DNA from 2 places in the Pseudomonas sp. MF09156 genome. Region 1 is predicted to be linked to the other one. Evidence: riboswitches for the same ligand, from Rfam matches in the RefSeq annotation. Region 1 holds a riboswitch; the other holds the start of a gene.
The links. Region 1 has a riboswitch for cobalamin ahead of cobW (cobalamin biosynthesis protein CobW). Riboswitches for the same ligand answer to the same signal wherever they lie in the genome.

Region 1 (3,407 bases):
GTTTGCGCAATTCGCTTGATCATGGCGGCAGGTCTCAGTGGCACGGGAAGGCGGCGCTGTGGCGCGTATCGTGGGCAGCGTTGTGCACGGCCTCGATGTGCGAGAACCCGGCGAAATACACCAGGCATGCACCGAGGATCGCCGCGCCGATGGCGGCGGTCAGGCGTTGGCTCAAGGTGGCGGAGCTGCTGGCGGTGTGTGAGGTGCTGCTGATGATCGACATGGCACGTCCCTTTCGAGTGGCAGGGTGACACGAGCGCATGAAAACCCCGCGAGCCGGGCACGCAGGGTTCTGAACAGCGCCCGCCCACCGCGGGTTTGTTATTTGATTTTTCGGGCCGGTCTCCGGGCTTGCGAGGGGGCTCTCCTGAGTCCTGAAAGCATCGCCTTCCCATGCCAAAAGCACAGTGGCTGTGACGCTTCGCTCGCTTACCGTTGCGGGGGCAGCACCGGATTGGTCATGCATGCATGATTGACCGGTTTCCCGTTTCACCCTGTAAAGGGCACCCGAAACAAGATGTGTAGGAGAGCATGGCCAGAGGGCGGGCGTCAAATAGACGAATTGACGCCTGCCTGATCAGCCAGGGCGACGCGGCGACGTGGAAACCCAATCTTCTGAGTAAAAAATACTGCCCAACCCAAATCTGTTGTCTGGTTTGCTTGGACGTGAGAGCGAGACAGGCTTTGTATCCAAATCCCAAAGCAGGTCAGGCCGCTTAAGAAGTTCTTGGGCAACTTTGGTTGCATTGTACGAAAAGTGGCGGGTGCTTCTTGTTTGGCGTGCGGCCTCTCGCAGTTCGTTAAAGTTTACATAATGATCTTTGGGACCTTTGGCAAATTCGCGAAAGTAAATTCTCGCTTGGTCCAGCAGGGCTGCATCGCTGAGACTTTTGAAGTCTCCAGCGATAAGAGCGACTTGGTCCCAGGTCACATTGCCGGAGTGCGAACCAAAGAGTGACTTGACTAGTTCTGGGCGGTTGATGACCTGCTTTGCAAGCTCTACTTGCTCTTGTGTGGCATCTCGTCCGTCGTGTAGTTTGCCTCTCGCCATACTTTTAAGCTCATCCAAGCGAAAGCTGTTGGATGTTTTAGCGCTTGGGACTTCCAAATCTATGAAATGGGCCAGTAGTTTTTCTGCCAGCATTGAGTGGGTGTAGCTCTCAAAATATGGAATGTCCGATGAGATGCTTTGTGTCGGTGCTAAGGTGGGAGAAGTGTCTTTGGGGAGTGTAGTGCGAGGTGCGTTAAGCATAGGCGCACTGGGTTGAATGCTTGCTGAAGACTTCATCGTGTTTGTATCCCCATTGAATAGGTGGGCTTGGGGTTGGATTGTTTGGAAAGCTGCCTTGAGAGTGAGTGATGTTTTTCAAGGCTGCTGTTCCTCGTGCTAACTGCGAAATGGATTTCATTAAATTACAGCACCTCTTTAACTCGTGTGGGCTGGATAGCCAGGCTGGATTCAAGGCGGGCTTTTACATAAGGTGCTTTTACGGTCTGCACTACGTACAGGTCTTTGTAGTGCTGGCTAGTAACGCTCCTGAAAAGGCGATTAGGGGGCAGGCATGAGCAAACGTATAGTCAAAATTGTCCATGTCATAACGTTGAGCTGGTCTCCTGCCAGGTCAGGGTCTATCAGAAATACTATCGGCTGATGTCTACGACAAAGTACGGTGGGAAACATCATTGTTCAGTGTCTGCAAAGATGGGAGGTTATTGGTTTTAGGCGTTATAGCGAGTGATATTGGTTGAATTGCGTTTTCTGTTGGATTGATTGTCATCGTTCCAGCTAATGTGGATGCATATTCAGTGTATGCGGTGGGTTGGTGAGAGGTGCGATAGTTAAGTAGTGTTCGAGGCGTGACGGTTTCACTTTGGGTCCCCAGAGGTGAGGTGCACCCTTGAGTAACTAGATGCGTTTAGCTGCGCGACGTTGACCAGCTGCCGGGCACTGCGTAGCCTTGCACGTTCGAGGTTCTTCGGCTGCGGCCGAAGCTAAGAAGGGAACGCGGTTCAAGCCGCGGCTGCCCCCGCAACTGTAAAGGGTTTATCTGACTGCCACGCCACTGCCTGTACCAGGCGGGAAGGCGCAGCCAGCGCCAGCTGCAAGGCCGGCAAGCCCCAAGCCAGGAGACCTGCCTCGCAACCGATTTTCCATTTCAACCGGGCGGGGTGATCCGGTGACGAATCCAGCACCTGCGCCGCCGCAGGGCCAGTCGTCCCGTATGCCCGCCCCAAAGGGCATCCGATGAAAACACTGGCCAAACTCCCCGTCACTATCGTCACCGGCTTTCTCGGCTCGGGCAAAACCACCTTGCTGCGCCACATGCTGGACAACGCTCAGGGCCGACGCATTGCGGTGATCGTCAACGAATTCGGCGAGCTGGGCATCGACGGCGAGATCCTCAAGCAGTGTTCCATCGGTTGCACCGAAGAAGAAGCCAACGGCCGTGTCTACGAACTGGCCAACGGCTGCCTGTGCTGCACCGTGCAGGAAGAGTTCTTCCCGGTGATGCGTGAACTGGTGGCGCGCCGTGGCGACCTCGACCATATCCTCATCGAAACCTCCGGCCTGGCCCTGCCCAAGCCGTTGGTCCAGGCCTTCCAGTGGCCGGAAATCCGCAGTGCCTGCACGGTTGACGCGGTGATCACCGTGGTCGACAGCCCGGCCGTGGCCGCCGGCACCTTCGCCGCATTCCCCGACCAGGTCGACGCCATGCGCAAACTCGACCCCAACCTGGACCACGAATCGCCACTGCACGAGCTGTTCGCCGACCAACTGGCCAGCGCCGACCTGGTGATCCTCAACAAAACCGACCTGATCAGCCCCGAAGACCTGGCCCGTGTACGCCTGGAAGTCGCCGAAGAACTGCCGCCAGCGGTGAAAATCGTCGAGGCCAGCAGCGGCCGCCTGCCCCTGGACGTGTTAATTGGCCTGGGCGCCGGCTCCGAGGAGCATATCGACGGGCGCCATAGCCATCACGATCATCACCACGAAGGTGAAGACGATCACGATCACGATCACGATGCGTTCGATTCCATCTCCATCGACTTGCCCCAGGCTGATGAAGCGCTGCTGCTCGACGCCCTGAGCCAATTGGTGGTGCAGCACGGCATCCTGCGGGTCAAAGGCTTCGCCGCGATCCCCAACAAGCCGATGCGCCTGTTGATCCAGGGCGTGGGTACGCGCTTTGACAAGCACTTCGACCGCGCCTGGGGGGCTGACGAAGCACGCATCACGCGTCTGGTGCTGATCGGCCAGGATCTGGACGCAGCAGGCCTGGAAGCGCAATTGCGCGCTGCCCTCAGCGTTTAACCCATGCATCTGCTCAGGACCCAGCCCGGTGGCTTCGTCTCCGATGACAACATCGCCGACCTTGGACAAACCCCCGCCGAGCTGGTGATCCTGT
Region 2 (3,407 bases), on a different contig from region 1:
CTCGACCGTTTGCAGGGCCAGGGCCGCCAGGCGTTTTTGCATGACCGCATCGCCTTGCAGCAGGCCCAGCAGTTCGGCGCGCGTGCCCTCGACATCGGTCAAGGAATCGAGCAGGTAGAGCATGCCCCCGCATTCAGCCAGCAACGGTTTGCCGGCAGCGTGATGGGCACGGATCGCCTGCAGCATCGCGCTATTTTGCGACAGCGCCTGATGATGCAGTTCCGGGTAGCCACCGGGCAGATAGAGGCTGTCGGCGTCGGGCAGCACGCGGTCATGGATCGGCGAGAAGAAGTGCAACTGCGCGCCCATCGCTCGCAGCAAATCCAGGCTGGCGCCGTAGGTGAAGGCAAAGGCTTCGTCACGGGCCACGGCAATCCGCACCCCGGCCAGCAGCGGCTGGGCTTCGATCAGCTCGGGCGCGGCGAATTCCACCGGCGGTGGCAGCGCTACCTCGCAACTGCTGGCCAGGGCGGCGGCGGCGGCATCCAGGCGCAGGTCCAGGTCATTCAGCTCGCTGGCCTGCACCAGGCCCAGGTGACGGCTGGGCAGCTCAATGCCGGTTTCCCGGGACAGTGCGCCGTACCAGCGCAGGCCTTCGGTCAAGCTGCCTTCGAGCAGTTGGGCGTGGCGCACGGTGCCGACACGGTTGGCCAGGACCCCGGCGAACGGCAGGTCTGCCTGGTAACGCGCCAGCCCCAGCGCCAGGGCGCCAAAGGTCTGGGCCATGGCGGTGCCATCGATCACTGCCAGTACCGGCACGCCAAAATGGCGCGCCAGGTCGGCGCTGGAAGGCGTGCCGTCGAACAGGCCCATCACGCCCTCGATCAGGATCAGGTCCGCCTCCCCCGCTGCTTCCCACAGCAGGCGGCGACTTTCCTGCTCGCCGACCATCCACATGTCCAATTGATAGACCGGCGCACCACTGGCGCGCTCATGGATCATCGGGTCGAGAAAGTCCGGGCCGCACTTGAACACCCGAACCTTGCGCCCCAGGTTGCGGTGCAAACGGGCCAGGGCGGCGGTGACGGTGGTCTTGCCCTGGCCTGACGCCGGCGCGGCGATCAGCACGGCAGGGCAATGGCGCGGCTGGTTCAAAGTTCGATGCCCTTCTGTGCCTTGATACCGGCCTGGAACGCATGCTTGAGCATGCCCATTTCGGTGACGGTGTCGGCCATTTCAATCAGTTCTGGCTTGGCGCCACGCCCGGTGACCAGCACATGCTGCATGGGTGGGCGAGCTTGCAGATCGCCAAGCACCTGGTCGAGGTCGAGATAGCCGTGCTTGAGCGCGATATTCAGCTCATCCAGCACCACCAGGCCGATGGACGGGTCCTGCAACATTTCCCGGGAGACTTTCCAGGCCGCTTCGGCAGCGGCGATATCACGCTGGCGGTCCTGGGTCTCCCAGGTAAAGCCCTCGCCCATCACATGGAAACGCACCTGCTCGGGGAAGCGGCGGAAGAACAGCTCTTCCCCGGTGCTGTTGCGGCCCTTGATGAACTGCACCACGCCGCATTGCAGATCGTGGCCCATGGCCCGGGCGAGCATGCCAAAGGCCGAGCTGCTCTTGCCTTTGCCGTTGCCGGTCAATACCAGCAGCAAACCGCATTCATTCGGTGAGTTGGCAATGCGCTCGTCAATCACCGCTTTTTTGCGCAGCATGCGCGCCAGGTGGCGTTCGTCACGATCAGGGGAATCAGTCATGGCAGCTCTCCGTTGGGGCTGGACAAAAACGGCGGGCAGGAAAAGACCACTTAAATGAAGCCAAGCATCGCCCACCGTGATGCTGTTGGATGGATCAGGCCGGTCTCCGGGCTCATGAGTGACGCCCTGTTGAGCAGGGCGAGCCGACGATGCGCCTTCCCATATCGCAGGCGATACAGTGGCAAAAGCAGCGTCTTGACTCATTTACCGTTGCGGGGGCAGCGCCGGGATCGTGGCCGCACTGTAGAAAAGTGCGCGCACTCACCGGCTTCCCTGTTTCACTCGGTCGACGGGTACGTCACAGAGCACCTGAAACAAGCGGCGAAGGTTAGTGGGTTGGGGGTACAGCGTCAATTAAAGCCGGCCATGCACTTGAACCATCGCCGCGCACCGTACCTCTATGACTACAGGCATTGAGGAGAAAAACATGCACAAGACCCGACTCGCCGTACTGATCATGGCCGCAGGCGCACTCGCCGCCTGCGGCGAAAGCTCAACCTTGCAAGTCTCCGATGGCACCGGGCCGTCGCCCAAGCTGCCGGAACCGAACAAAACCCTGATCCCCACCGTCAACATCGCCCCGGCCATTGGCTGGCCCGATGGCGCCAAGCCGACTGCGGCTGCGGGCACCCAGGTCGGCGCCTTCGCCGAAGGCCTGGACCACCCGCGCTGGTTGTATGTATTGCCCAACGGCGACGTGCTGGTGGCCGAGACCAACGCGCCGCCCAAACCGGATGACTCCAAGGGCATTCGCGGCTGGGTCATGGAAAAGGTCATGGGCCGTGCCGGGGCCGGCGTACCCAGCCCGAACCGCATCACCCTGCTGCGCGATGCCGACCATGATGGCGTGGCAGAAACCCGCACGGTGTTCCTGGAAAACCTCAACTCGCCGTTTGGCATGACCCTGGTGGGCAACGACCTGTACGTGGCCGACTCGGACAAGCTGCTGCGCTTTCCCTATCAACCGGGGGAAACCGCGATCAAGGCCCAGGGCACCAAGGTCATCGACCTGCCGGGCGGCCCGCTCAACCACCACTGGACGAAAAACGTGGTGGCCAGCAAGGACGGCAGCAAGTTGTATGTGAGCGTGGGTTCCAACAGCAACGTCGGTGAAAACGGCCTGGAAGCCGAACAGGGCCGCGCGGCGATCTGGGAAGTCGACCGGGCCAGCGCCAAGCAGCGGATTTTTGCTTCCGGGCTGCGCAACCCCAATGGCATGGCGTGGGAGCCACAAAGCGGCAAGCTATGGACGGCGGTCAACGAGCGCGATGAAATCGGCAGCGACCTGGTGCCGGACTACATCACCTCGGTCCAGGACGGTGGCTTTTACGGCTGGCCGTTCAGCTACTACGGCCAACATGTGGATGTACGGGTCACGCCGCAGGATCCGGACCTGGTGGCCAAGGCCATTGCCCCGGACTATGCCGTCGGGCCACACACCGCATCGTTGGGCCTGACCTTTGCTGAAGGCAACACGCTGCCGGCACAATTTGCCCATGGCGCGTTTATTGGCCAGCACGGCTCGTGGAATCGCAAGCCGCACAGTGGTTACAAGGTAATCTTTGTGCCATTTGCGGGGGGCAAGCCCAACGGCGCACCGGTGGATGTGCTGACCGGGTTCCTCAACAGTGATGAGAAAGCCATGGGCCGGCCGGTGGGCGTGGTGATCGACCAGCAAGGCGGCTTGTTGGTAGCCGATGATGT

Region 2: it holds a riboswitch for cobalamin, as region 1 does, so the genes downstream of both, cobO (cob(I)yrinic acid a,c-diamide adenosyltransferase) here and cobW (cobalamin biosynthesis protein CobW) in region 1, are expected to answer to the same signal.

The regions. Positions count from the first base shown of each region.
Region 1 covers NZ_JCBCUR010000004.1:272,204-275,610, reverse strand. The annotation lists gene AC19YY_RS12755 (CbtA family protein) at 1-23, opposite strand, end outside; gene AC19YY_RS12750 (CbtB domain-containing protein) at 35-223, opposite strand; cobalamin riboswitch at 320-526, opposite strand; gene AC19YY_RS12745 (hypothetical protein) at 578-1,252, opposite strand; cobalamin riboswitch at 1,953-2,154, shown strand; gene cobW (cobalamin biosynthesis protein CobW) at 2,246-3,313, shown strand; gene cobN (cobaltochelatase subunit CobN) at 3,317-3,407, shown strand, end outside.
Region 2 covers NZ_JCBCUR010000001.1:939,571-942,977, reverse strand. The annotation lists gene AC19YY_RS04535 (cobyrinic acid a,c-diamide synthase CobB) at 1-1,095, opposite strand, end outside; gene cobO (cob(I)yrinic acid a,c-diamide adenosyltransferase) at 1,092-1,703, opposite strand; cobalamin riboswitch at 1,784-2,031, opposite strand; gene AC19YY_RS04525 (PQQ-dependent sugar dehydrogenase) at 2,131-3,407, shown strand, end outside.